DNA from 2 places in the Faecalimonas hominis genome. Region 2 is predicted to be linked to the other one. Evidence: a T-box and tRNA genes for the amino acid it is inferred to sense, from the RefSeq annotation. Region 2 holds a T-box; the other holds one or more tRNA genes.
What was found. The T-box of region 2 lies ahead of proS (proline--tRNA ligase). A T-box ahead of a tRNA ligase gene usually reads a tRNA of that ligase, here a tRNA-Pro.
Positions count from the first base shown of each region.

Region 1 (6,798 bases), on a different contig from region 2:
AGCAGTTTAGGATTTTTCGCCAATGCTCTTGCAATTGATACCCTCTGCTGCTCTCCTCCTGATAACTGTGCCGGAAAGTTATTCAATCTTTCGCCCAATCCTACTTCTTTTAGAACGCTCTCTGCATCAAGAGGATTTTTGCAAATCTGTAACGCCAGTTCCACATTTTCAAGCGCTGTCAGGTTTGGAACAAGATTATAAAACTGAAAAACAAACCCTATGTCATCTCTTCTGTATGCAGTCAGTTTTTTCCTATTGTACTTTGTTATGTCATTGCCGTCCACGAGAACTTCCCCGCTCGTTGCAGTGTCCATTCCACCGAGAATGTTCAAAACTGTCGTTTTCCCCGCTCCACTTGCCCCGACAACAACCGCAAACTCTCCTTTATTAATCTTAAAATCAATTCCTGCCACAGCCTGAATTTCCACTTCCCCCATTTTATATATCTTTTTCACATCTCTCAATTCTACAAACGCACTCATCATCACGCCTCCATTTTGTCGAAACCTCTTGTTTCTTTTTTCCTATCCTATTATAATAATACCATTGTCCCAGCGGACACAACAAGGAAATTTTCTATAAACTATTAAGGAGAAATATGTATGAACCATTTACGAATTATCCCTGTGACAAATGAAGAACTCGTCTATTCTCTCTGTGCGGTGACGGAAGAACTTTTGGACGCTCCTCTTTTGCCGGAAACAATATGTGAAGATATATCCAATGATTTTGAATACTTTTTATTATCGTATGATTATACCTTCGCAGGATTTTCTAAAATCATCGAATCTGATAATCTTTTGCATCTTGATACAATCCACATTCACGAAGACTTTAGAGGCCTGAAAATCTTTTCCTCCCTGCTAAAAAACTATGTTGAACTGTGCCGGTTGCGAAAACTGAGTAAAATCATTTTGACTTGCGATAAACAAAACAGAAACGCCATGGACTGTTTCAAACATTTAGGTTTTCAGGAAACGCACAAAGACGTATCTGTCTCACCAAGCGCGATTATGGAATTATCCATTTAAAGAAATCCAAAACAACCCGCTTTGCTTAAGCGGATTGTTTTGGATTTTTTAGCCTCCCAATGTAATATCCTGTTTATCATACCAACTAATCGCCGCATCGAAATCTCTCTCATCAAAATCCGGCCATAAGTCTTCCACAACATAAAAATCAGCATACACTGACTGTATCGGAAGCATTCCGGACAACCTTCTCATATTCCCCCAGCGAATGACTAAGTCTATCCTTGATATTTCTTTAGAATATGCGTCTTTTCTATGAGCAATACCGGATAAGTCCCAATCCCAGCCGTAATTTACCAGAAAATTTACTTTTATCTCCGGATTTCCGATTTCCTGCCTCGTTGTGTACTGTATAAGTTCTTTCGGAAAATTTTCAGACTCCGCATTTCCCAAAACGAGAAGCGAAACATTCCCTTCTTCTTTAATCAGACGCAAAGCATCAACACACGCCTTTTTAAAAGCCTCCTTTTGCTCCGTCGGCCTCTTACAGTTATCCGTTGTAAATCCATAGTAAGTAATTTCCGAAATCCCGTATTCTTTCGCCTTTCTCAAAACCTGCACGCCGGGATCCAGTCCCTTCTGATACCCGTCCTTCTTCTCCAATTTATGCTGCACTGCCCACCTTCTGTTTCCGTCCGGTATAATCGCAATATGTTTGGGGATTCTCATGTTTGCCACCACCTTATCTATTGCGAGTGTTTCCATGAAACAGGAGTTTATACAGGGAATCAACAAAATTTTTATCATTTTTATATAAAAACAAAAATAAGTTTTCAGATAAAACAACGCCTTAACCGTTATCTTATCCAAAAACTTATCTTCAAATAAATCGAAGTGACGTGATTCGAACACGCGACCTCTACGTCCCGAACGTAGCGCTCTACCAAACTGAGCCACACTTCGAGAATTTTCACAACTACGGAAAAGGGATTCGAACCCCTACAAACAGAGTCAGAGTCTGTTGTGCTACCATTACACCATTCCGCATTAATATATTCAATTTTATCTAAAGACTACGGAAAAGGGATTCGAACCCCTACAAACAGAGTCAGAGTCTGTTGTGCTACCATTACACCATTCCGCATTAATTGTTGTGAAGTAACTGAACCACACAACAAATAATTATAACAGGTTTTTTTCAAAAATCAACTGTTTTTTTAATATTTTTTAAATTTTTATCCTTCCTCCAATTCCAGCGCTTCATATTTTCCAAATTGCTGTACAAAATCAATGATGTACGACGAGATTGTCACCGTAATAATTGAGAAAATAATTCTGCTAAATGGTATATAACTTAGTGATAAAATCAACACGGTAAAGTCAGTAAACATATATGCTTTTGACAGCCTGCAATGCGTCACCTTTGAAATAGCCAATGCCAAGGCATCATCACCTCCACTTGAGCCGCCCTGACGTACAATAAGACCTACTCCCACTCCAACAAAAATTCCTCCTAAAACTGCTGAAACAAACGGATATGAGGACAAATCCAGCAAAACAGGTGGAAACTGTTCCCAGATTTTAAAGAAAAAAGAAACGCTTAATGTGGAAACAAAAGATATTTTTAAAAATCGCCCGCCCAAATATTTATAGGCAAAAATATAACAACTGATATCCAGTATCGGAGTAATCACTGACGGTTCCAACCCAATCCAGTGGTGTATGAGAAGCATCGTACCTATAACTCCGCCTTCCGTCACTCCTGTCTGCTGATGTATATTATAAATGCCAAAGGAACAAATAATCGCTCCAATAATGATGTAATAAATCTTTTTCCATGATAATCCGTCCGTAATTCGTTGAATAATTGTCATTTTTACTTCCTCCTTTGCAATTTATCATAAACCTTAGTATAATACTAAGGTCAACACCTTTTCAAAGGAGAATGTCTATGAAAAAATATTATCATATTGGAGAAATCTCAAAATTATATCATATTGGCACAGATTCTCTGCGCTACTATGAAAAATTAGGGATACTCACACCTACACGAAGTGAAAAAGGATATCGTCTTTATAGTCTGAACGAACTTTGGCGTTTAAATGTCATTCGGGATTTACGCAGTTTGGGGTTTTCTATGGAACAAATTAAAACTTACTTAAATAATAGAACTATTCATTCTACGGAACAACTTCTCACCGAAGAGTTGGCTGTGATTACCGAGAAACTAAATCTACTCGCTAATTTAAGAGAAAATGTGGAAGAACGCCTTCAGACTATACACAATGCTGTCTTACAGCCAATCGGTGAGATTCGGAAAGTATACTATGAGAAACGGTACTGCCATGTCATTCATTCCCCTTACAAAACCGATGAGGAAATGGATATATTAATTAAGCAGTTACTGAATAAGGACGAAGAGAGATTATATATTATCGGCAACAACCGAATAGGTTCTTCCATATCTGCCGAAAACGTCAATAAGAAACTTTTTTGTAACTATGAAAACGTTTTTATAATAGATAGAAACGGGAAAGAATATCTGGAAGAGGGATATTACCTCACTCTCTGCTACAGGGGCAAAAGTAAACAAAATGTCGTTTATATCCCCCAATTATTCCGGTACGCAGAGGAACATCATCTTACTCCCGCAGGTCCCGTACGGGAACTGCTTTGGATTGACATTCATCAGTCAAAAAATACTGAAGAGCATATTACTGAACTGCAGGTGCGCTGCCTATAAAGGTAACGCACTTATTTTTTGCAGCGCTTTCTCCGTATCCTCTCTGCTTCCAAATCCGGTCAGCCTGAAATACCCTTCCCCCGCCATTCCAAATCCTACGCCGGGAGTTCCCACAACATTTGCATTTTCCAAAAGATATGTAAAAAACTCCCACGATTTCATGTGATTTGGTGTCTGCAGCCAGACATATGGTGAATTTTTCCCTCCTTCTGCCATATAGCCCAATTCCGACAATGTTTCCCTTATTTTCCCCGCATTACGCATATAATATCCTATCTGTTCATCAATCTGCCGCTGTCCTTTTTTTGTATATGTCGCTTCCCCTGCTCTCTGTACAATATAGGACGTCCCATTATATTTTGTTTCCTGCCGCCTTTCCCAAAGTGAGTGCAATGTTATCCCTTTTCTCTTTATTTCTTTCGGAATGACGGTTGCTCCGAGACGCAATCCGGTAAATCCTGCTTTCTTTGAAAAACTGCGCACTTCAATGGCACATGTCCTTGCACCGACACACTCATAGATTGTGTGTGGAACATCTTTTTCCGAAATGTATCCTTCATATGCATTATCAAAAAAGATGACTGCTCCCACCTGATTAGCATAATCAACCCACTCCTGCAGCCGTTCTCTCTTCATCACCGCTCCCGTCGGATTATTGGGAAAACAAAGGTAAATCATATCCGGTACCCTCTTCGGTATGTCGGGAAGAAAATTTGTTTCTTTTGTACAATCCATGTAAATTATATTTCTCCACTTATCTATGCGGGAATCATACTTTCCTGCCCGTCCTGCCATTATATTTATATCTGTATATACAGGATACACCGGATTACAAACCGCAACTTTATTCTCCCTGCTAAAAATTTCCTGTAAGTTACCTATGTCGCTTTTGGCGCCGTCCGATATAAAAATTTCATCTGCAGTTATATGACACCCTCTTTTTTTATAGTCATTTTCCGCTATGGCATTTCGCAAAAATTCATATCCCCTGCTGCCCCCGTATCCTCTGAACGTTTCCTTTTTCCCCATCTCCTCCACAGCCTTATGCAGCGCTTCCGTTACAGCTGGAATAAGGGGAAGCGTAACATCTCCTATTCCAAGTCTAATTATCTCTTTTCCCCTATGCTTTTTTTTATATTCCTCCACTCTATTTCTTATCTCCGCAAAGAGATAATCATGAGACAGCGATAAATAATTTTCGTTTACGGCAAACATATGTCAACCTCCCCCTCAAATACGGTTTTCGCTTCTCCCGCTGCGAATATATGATTGCTGTCCTTTTCCCATTCCACAAACAAATTTCCACCGGGCATTTCTACTTCCACATAATTATCCACATACTGTTTTTTCATACAGGACACTGCGGCCGCACACGCTCCTGTTCCGCAAGCCAACGTCTCACCCGTACCTCTTTCCTTCACTCTCATGCTGATTTTGTTCCTATTCAGAACCGTCACAAACTCTACATTAACTTTTTCATACTCTTGCCATTCTTTCATCTGTATTCGTTTTGGATCGTCCACATATACGACCAAATGTGGATTTCCCATAGAAATATAATCTGCTGTATACTCTTCCTCTCCCATTACAATTTTTTTATTTTCTTCTCCTATACTTGGTTGTCCCATATCCGCCAGTATTGTTTCCGAATATTTCTTTTGAAATATTTTCGTTTCTATTATCCCATTATAAGTTTCTATTTTAATATTTTTATTTTTGACAATTTTCTTGTCATACACATACTTTGCCACACATCGGATACCGTTTCCACATATTTCTCCTTCCGTACCGTCCGCATTAAACATTCTCATTTTAACGTCCGCTTTCTCAGAAAAGTCAATCAGAATCAATCCGTCACCACCCACCCCAAAATGTCTGTCACTTAGTTTCTGCGCCAGCACACTCGGATTCTCTATTTTTTCTTCCATGGCATTTACATAGATATAATCGTTTCCCAGCGCCTGCATTTTTGTAAACCTCATTACCATTCTCCTTTTTTCTTTTTCCACTACCATATGTTGCCGGGAACAAAAATATGTTTTATCTTATGTGTGGCAATAAAAAAAGAGAGTCAAAACTCTCTTTTACACTTTGTACTATTTTTTAGAAATAGAATCAATCGCATCTAACTCTTCCTGTGTAAATGCCGTATTTTCCACTATTTTTACGTTCTCTTTAATCTGCTCAGGGGAAGATGCTCCAATCAACACGCTTGTTACATCGCCGTCACGAATTACCCACGACAATGCCATCTGCGCTAATGTCTGTCCGCGTTCTTTCGCAATTTGATTTAACGCTTCAATCTGTTCCAGACGTTCTTTTGTAATTGCACTTTCTTTCAAAAATCTTCCGTCTTTTTTGATTCTGCTATTTTCAGGAATGCCGCGTAGGTATTTATCTGTCAAAAGCCCCTGCGCCAACGGGCTGAAAGCAATCAGACCACAACCGTTCTCCGACGCAAACGTTTTTAGCCCGTCCTCCTCAATCCAGCGGTCAAAAATGGAATATCTCACCTGATTGATGATAAACGGACATCTTAATTCTTTTAAAATCTCCATTGCCTTTTTCGTTGTCTTTGCATCATAGTTGGAAATTCCTGCGTAGAGTGCTTTTCCCTGTTTTACTGCCGTATCTAACGCCATCATACTCTCTTCAAGCGGTGTTGCCGGATCCATTCGGTGATGATAAAAAATATCTACATAATCCAGTCCCATTCTCTGCAAACTGCTGTCAAGACTGGATAATAAGTATTTTCTGCTGCCCCAGTTTCCGTAAGGGCCGTCCCACATTTCATATCCCGCTTTCGTGCTGATAACAAGTTCATTTCTATACGGTTTCAATTCTCCATTAATTATTTTGCCAAAATTTTCTTCCGCACTCCCATTTTGCGGTCCATAATTGTTTGCCAAATCAAAATGAGTAATTCCGGAGTCAAAAGCTGCCTCACACATATTTACCATATTTTCAAAAGAATCATTTGTTCCAAAATTGTGCCATAACCCTAATGAAACTGCCGGTAATTTTAATCCACTGTTTCCGCTGCGAAAATAATTCATTTTTTCATATCGTTTTTCATCTGCAATA
Region 1 is NZ_BAAHSH010000004.1:33,212-40,009, reverse strand. It holds gene ACYQ35_RS00765 (ABC transporter ATP-binding protein) at 1-482, opposite strand, end outside; gene ACYQ35_RS00760 (GNAT family N-acetyltransferase) at 603-1,031, shown strand; gene ACYQ35_RS00755 (undecaprenyl diphosphate synthase family protein) at 1,080-1,700, opposite strand; tRNA gene ACYQ35_RS00750 (tRNA-Pro) at 1,861-1,934, opposite strand; tRNA gene ACYQ35_RS00745 (tRNA-Gln) at 1,948-2,018, opposite strand; tRNA gene ACYQ35_RS00740 (tRNA-Gln) at 2,045-2,115, opposite strand; gene ACYQ35_RS00735 (YitT family protein) at 2,207-2,845, opposite strand; gene ACYQ35_RS00730 (MerR family transcriptional regulator) at 2,923-3,714, shown strand; gene ACYQ35_RS00725 (LL-diaminopimelate aminotransferase) at 3,709-4,929, opposite strand; gene dapF (diaminopimelate epimerase) at 4,917-5,696, opposite strand; gene ACYQ35_RS00715 (aldo/keto reductase) at 5,811-6,798, opposite strand, start outside.
Region 1: it encodes a tRNA-Pro, which carries the amino acid that the T-box ahead of proS (proline--tRNA ligase) is inferred to sense. The anticodon was not compared.

Region 2 (6,798 bases):
GCAGAGATACGATTCGAGCCAATACCCGCTATATCGGTGAGGACGGAGTGAAAGTTGTAGTAGAAAAAAATGATAGATATACATTATAATTAAGGAGGCCAAAGATATGCAGATTACAGATGTACGAGTAAGAAAGGTAGCAAAAGAAGGAAAATTAAAAGCGGTAGTGTCAATTACCATGGACGAAGAATTTGTAGTACATGATATCAAAGTAATTGAGGGAGAAAAAGGATTATTTATCGCAATGCCAAGTAAGAAATCATTAGATGGGGAATACAGAGATATTGCACACCCAATTAATTCGGAAACAAGAGACAGGATACAGAGTACAATTTTAGCAAAATATGAAGAGGTATTACAGGAAGAACCTGAAGTTGAAGAAGTTGTATAAAGTTTAGCAGGGAGAAAGTGTCACGGAATCGAAAAGAGATTTTGTGACACTTTTTTATGTAAATTGTGTATAATAGATAAAAAATGAAAGGAAGCAGGAATGGATATAAAAGATTACATTGTGTACGAAGATGAACATTTGCTTGTCTGTCATAAACTACCTAAAATAGCGACTCAGACAAGCCGAATCGGGGAAAAAGATATGGTGAGCCTGCTGAAAAACTATTTACATCAGCAGTCGTCAAAAAAACAGGAACCGTATCTTGCCGTTATACATCGCCTGGACCAAATGGTAGAAGGGCTGCTTGTATTTGCAAAAACACCTTTTGCGGCAAAAGAGTTAAGCAGACAGTTGCAGCAAAAAGGATTTGGAAAGGAATATAGGGCGGTTGTCTGCAAAACTCCGCAGCAGCAGGAGGGAACACTTGTCAACTATATGGTAAAAGATAAGCGTTCCAATACTTCTCGCGTATGCGGTGAAAATGAAATGGGAGCAAAAAAAGCAGTATTACACTACAAAGTGACGGAAGAACAAGGCGACGGGACAGCGGTGTTACATATTTGTCTGGAAACAGGCAGACACCACCAGATAAGAGTACAGTTGTCAAATATTGGTTGTGGAATTATGGGTGATGCGAAATACAATGCGGGCAATTATGAGCAGGAGAAGTGGGATAAGATTGCCCTCTGTGCGTACAGGCTGCGGTTTGTACACCCAAAGACAAAGAAGGAAATGGTATTTGAGTTGGAGTAATTATATAGCGTTTTTTAAGGAACTCTGATATAATATAACTTATAGAATTCCTCTGCAAACGGAGGAAACTGAATGAAGAAACAATTAAAGAACCTTACAATTAAAGATAATTTTATGTTTGCGGCAGTCATGTTAGATAAGGAAAACTGCAAAGGCTTTTTGGAGAGAGCGTTACAGATAAAAATCGACCATGTAGAAGTCTGTACGGAGAAAAATATTGTCTATCACCCGGAATATAAAGGCGTGCGTTTGGACGTATATGCAAAAGACGAAAATAATACACGTTATAATGTAGAAATGCAGGTGTCTTCTCAAAGTGCTTTGGGATTGAGAAGCAGATATTATCAGAGTCAGATGGATATGGAGATGTTATTGTCGGGGTGTGAATATTCCGAACTTCCGAATAGTTATGTTATTTTTATTTGTGATTTTGATCCGTTTGGCGAAAAGAAATATAAATATACTTTTGCGATGGAATGTACAGAAATTAAGACGGTTGAATTACAGGATAAAAGAAATATCGTATTTCTAAGTACAAAAGGTGAGAACGACGCGGAAGTCCCGAAAGAACTTGTGCGTTTCTTAAAATTTGTAAAAGCAGATTTAAAGGAAAGTCAAAATGACTTTGAAGATGAATATGTAAGGAAAATACAGGAATTTGTGAAGCATATTAAACAGAATAGGGAAATGGAGGAAAAATATATGCTTTTTGAAGAATTGCTGAAAGATGAAAGAGAAGTTGGAAGGAAAGAAGGATTGGAACAGGGACGTAACGAAGGCATTTCTGAGGGAAGAAACTTGGGAATGTCTGAGATTTTGAAAATGTTTTTATCTAAATTTGATATACTTCCAAAAGAACTTCAGAACAAAATTTCTGAAGAAGAGGACGAAGAAATTTTAAAATACTGGATACGGATTGCAAGTGAGGTAAAATCATTAGATGAATTTATTTCTAAAATGTAAATAATCTCTTCTAAAAATTCAAATCTATTTACCGCAAATCCGAGCGTAAGGGTTTGCGGTTATAAGTAAACAAATCAATGCCGGTTCAGGCAGATATTCAATGAGAAAGCGGAGGAATTCTATAATATAACTATACTTTCAGGTTACGGACTTGACAAAGATGTGCATTTCCCGTAAAATTACGGATAGTTATACAGATTGGCGATGAAAAGGATTAGTATATATAGAAGAAGTTACAGAGAGGAAATTTATGGTGGAATATTTCTACGGGCGCTATATAGAACCTGCCTTCGAGCTTTGTATGAAAATACAACGTATCTCTGCGTTAAAGGGAAGAAAGTGAATTATGATAAACAGGTATATGTTGTCATAATTAATTAGGGTGGTACCGCCGAGTTTTTCGGTCCCTTTAGGGAACGAAAAATCCGGCGTTTTTTGTTTCCGTAAACTATCAAATGAAGTAGTAAAAAGGAGAGAGTGCTATGGCAAAAGAAAAGAAATTTGTAGAAGCGATTACTTCCAGAGATGAAGATTTCGCGCAGTGGTACACAGACGTAGTAAGCAAAGCGGAGTTATGTGACTACACAGGAGTAAAAGGCTGTATGGTTTATCTGCCAAACGGATATGCAATCTGGGAGAAGATTCAGGCAGACCTAGATAAAAGATTTAAAGAAACAGGCGTAGAAAACGTATACCTTCCAATGTTGATTCCGGAAAATCTTCTTCAGAAAGAAAAAGATCATATTGAAGGATTTGCACCGGAAGTTGCCTGGGTTACACATGGAGGAAATGAACCGCTTCAGGAGAGAATGTGTATCAGACCTACATCTGAAACATTATTCTGTGACCATTGGAGCAAAACAGTACAGTCTTACAGAGACCTTCCAAAGATTTGGAATCAATGGTGTTCAGTACTCCGCTGGGAGAAAACAACAAGACCGTTCCTGCGCTCAAGAGAGTTTTTATGGCAGGAAGGACACACGATTCATGCAACATATGAGGAAGCGGAAGAAAGAACAATTTTGATGCAGAAGATTTACAAAGACTTTATTGAAGAAAGTCTTGCAATCCCACTTGTTGCAGGTAAGAAGACAGACAGTGAAAAATTTGCAGGCGCGGAAGACACTTATACCGTTGAAGCATTGATGCATGACGGAAAAGCGTTGCAGGCAGCGACAAGTCATTTCTTCGGAAGCGGATTTGCAGATGCATTTGACATTAAATATTTGGATAAAAACAATGAGTTGCACAGCGTATATGAAACGTCTTGGGGCTTAACAACAAGAATGATTGGTGCGATTATTATGGTACACGGAGATGACAGCGGACTTGTTCTTCCACCAAGAATTGCACCTGTACAGACAAGAGTAATTCCAATTGCTCAGCATAAAGAAGGTGTTCTTGAGAAAGCAACAGAACTTATGAACACATTAAAAGCGGCAGGATATGCTGTCAACATGGACAGTTCAGATAAGAGTCCGGGGTGGAAATTCAGTGAGCAGGAAATGCAGGGAATTCCAACACGTATTGAAATCGGGCCAAAAGATATTGAAAATAATCAGGTTGTCGTTGTACGACGTGATACAAGAGAAAAAATTGTTGTATCTTTAGATGAAATTACAACAAAATTAGGTGAGATTTTGGAAACAATCCAGAAAGATATGTTTGATAAAGCAAAAGCATTCCTTGATTCTCATATTGATACAGCGGTTACGATGGACGAAATGATTGAGAAATCCCAGGAAAACCGTGGGTTTATCAAAGCTATGTGGTGTGGAGATGAGGCGTGTGAAGATGAGATTAAGGCACAGACAGGCGGCGCTTCTTCACGTTGTATTCCACCTGAACAGGAGCATTTGTCAGATGTTTGTATCTGTTGTGGAAAACCTGCAAAACATATGGTTTATTGGGGAAAATCTTATTAAAAAAGATTGCGCATATGCGCAATCTTTTTTAATACTCAGAAACAACAGAAATTCGTTGTTGTACATGTTTTCCTTTTATGATTTCATCAACCATAGCTATTGCATAGTCGGCATAACTGATTACACTTTCACCCTTAGAGTTTAAAGTCAACTCTTCTCCACCTAAAATATATTTTCCGGTTCTTTCTCCGTCTGCCTGAAAATCTCCGGCAGGGCTTATATATGTCCAATTTACGTCATTTCTCGTACGAAGGTGACGCAGAGCCTTATCGTGTGCTTCTGCCAAAGGCTTAAATGCTTCAGGAAAATCAGCCCCATCGGCTACACATAAAGTATGTTCTTTATTGATATAGAGGCTGCCGGCACCACCGACAATCAGCAGACGCGTATTTTTACCTGATAGCAAATCACAAAGGTGTTTTACTGCTCTAGGAATATTGTCAATGGTTTCCGGTGTCCATGCACCGAAAGCATCAACTATGACATCGAAATCTGCCAAGTCAGCTGAAGTGAGTTCAAAAAGGTCTTTTAAGACAACTTTCCCGGCAGCGGACCTATTTTCGCCACGCACGATAGCGGTAACGTCGAGTCCTCTATCCGCTGCTTCTTTCGTGATTAATTTACCTGCTTTACCATTTGCACAAACAACTGCAATCTTCATAATGATTACCTCCTCGATTTATTGTTTTATTTATGGCTTGTTGTTTTCCGTTTACAAGATTATAATATAAGCGTAGAGAAGAATCGTAAAGTAAGCACTTTTTTGTGCTATAGTTACCTAAAAGTAACTATTGTGAAGAAATGGGGATTATTATGGAAAAAAATTTACCGATATGCCCGGTGGAGACGACACTTATGCTGATTGGGGACAAATGGAAAGTCTTAATCCTGCGTGATTTGATGCCGGGGACAAAACGGTTTGGAGAACTGAAAAAATCAATTGGAAATGTATCTCAAAAGGTATTGACCACAAATTTGCGCTCGATGGAGGAAAGCGGTCTGCTTACGCGAAAAGTATACGCGGAAGTGCCGCCGAGAGTAGAATATACGCTTACAGAAACAGGATATAGTTTACAACCGGTTTTGAGTTCCATGGTTGACTGGGGAACAGAATATAAGAAGAAAAGAAAGAAGGGATAGAAAATGGAAGAAAAGAGAACGAAACTGTATGTATTTACCGGTTTTCTCGGTGCGGGGAAAACAACTGTATTATCAAGAATTTTACAGGAGTCAAAAGAAGAAAAAAACGGTGTGATTCAGAATGAATTCGGAAAACTGGGGATTGATGGTGAGATATTAAAACATAATGATATTCAAATGGTGGAGATTAACCGCGGCTCTATTTTTTGTTCCTGTTTAAAACTGCAGTTCGTACAGGCATTAAGCGAGATGGCGCAATATGAATTTGATAAATTGTTTGTAGAAAGTTCCGGATTAGGTGACCCGTCGAATGTAGAAGAAATTCTGAAGGCTTCTGAGATGGTATCGGGTAGGTCTTATGATTTTCGAGGGGTGATTTGTTTCGTGGATTCGGTGAATTTCCTGTCACAACTGGAGGATTTAGAGACAGTTCACAGGCAACTGAAACATTGCCATCTGGCGGTTATTACAAAAACGGATTTGGTGTCTGAGGAGGAAGTTCAAAATCTTTGCAAAGTTATCAGAACGATTAACCCCGTATGCAAAATTGTGGAAAGTGCAAATAGAGATTTGGATATAACTGTTTTAGAAGAAGATTTATTATTGTATCAGTGGGCGGAAGGCGAAGAAACAACAAATACGGAAGAAACAAAACCAAAAACCCTGTTTATGGAACTTGAGTCGGAAGTGGAAGAGGAAGGACTGCGTTCTTTTTTGGAAGAGATTGCACCAAGCTTATACAGAGCAAAAGGATTTGTCCAATTTAAGGGAAAAGGCTGGAATCAGGTTGACCTGGTAGGAAAAAAGATTGATTTGCAGAAGACAGATGCGTTGGAAAAGGGACAGCTTGTGTTTATTTCTAAAATAGGGGCGGCTGTCATTAAAGAGATTTTTGCAGTGTGGGCAAAATATAATGATACAGAAATGAAGTTAAGAAATTAGGGGGAAATATGGTAATTAAAGTGATTGGTACAGGTTGTGACAAGTGTGACAGATTATATGAGAATGTAACGCAGGCAGTGGAAGAAACCGGTGTTGAAGCGGAAGTGGAAAAGGTGGAAGATCTTATGGAGATTGTGAAATTGGGCGTGATGACTTCTCCGGCGCTTATGATTGACGGAAAAATGATTTCCGCCGGGAGAGTGATGAAAAAGGACGAAGTGAAAACATATATACAGTCCACGGGAAAATAGGAAAGGAACAGATAATGAAGATTACATTACCGGAGAAAGTGAAAAAGATTATCCATACGTTAAAAAGTCATGGATATGAAGCGTATGCAGTCGGAGGCTGCGTCAGAGATTCGATTTTGGGAAGAGAGCCGGAAGACTGGGATATTACCACATCGGCCTTGCCAGAAGAGACGAAGGCACTGTTTGAACGTACTTTTGACACGGGAATTGAGCATGGAACGATTACCGTGTTAATGGGAAAAGAAGGTTTTGAAGTAACGACATATCGCATTGACGGAAAATATGAAGATAACCGCCACCCAAAACAGGTAACATTTACAAGATGCCTTCGGGAAGATTTGCTGCGAAGAGATTTTACAATTAACGCCATGGCATATAATGAAGAAGAGGGAATTGTTGATATTTTTGGCGGCATGGAAGATCTAAAAGAAGG
Region 2 is NZ_BAAHSH010000003.1:20,122-26,919, reverse strand. It holds gene glgD (glucose-1-phosphate adenylyltransferase subunit GlgD) at 1-89, shown strand, start outside; gene spoVG (septation regulator SpoVG) at 107-391, shown strand; gene ACYQ35_RS00425 (RluA family pseudouridine synthase) at 491-1,144, shown strand; gene ACYQ35_RS00420 (Rpn family recombination-promoting nuclease/putative transposase) at 1,217-2,107, shown strand; T-box leader at 2,303-2,519, shown strand; gene proS (proline--tRNA ligase) at 2,590-4,032, shown strand; gene ACYQ35_RS00410 (NAD(P)-dependent oxidoreductase) at 4,061-4,693, opposite strand; gene ACYQ35_RS00405 (winged helix-turn-helix transcriptional regulator) at 4,846-5,172, shown strand; gene ACYQ35_RS00400 (CobW family GTP-binding protein) at 5,176-6,114, shown strand; gene ACYQ35_RS00395 (thioredoxin family protein) at 6,123-6,365, shown strand; gene ACYQ35_RS00390 (CCA tRNA nucleotidyltransferase) at 6,380-6,798, shown strand, end outside.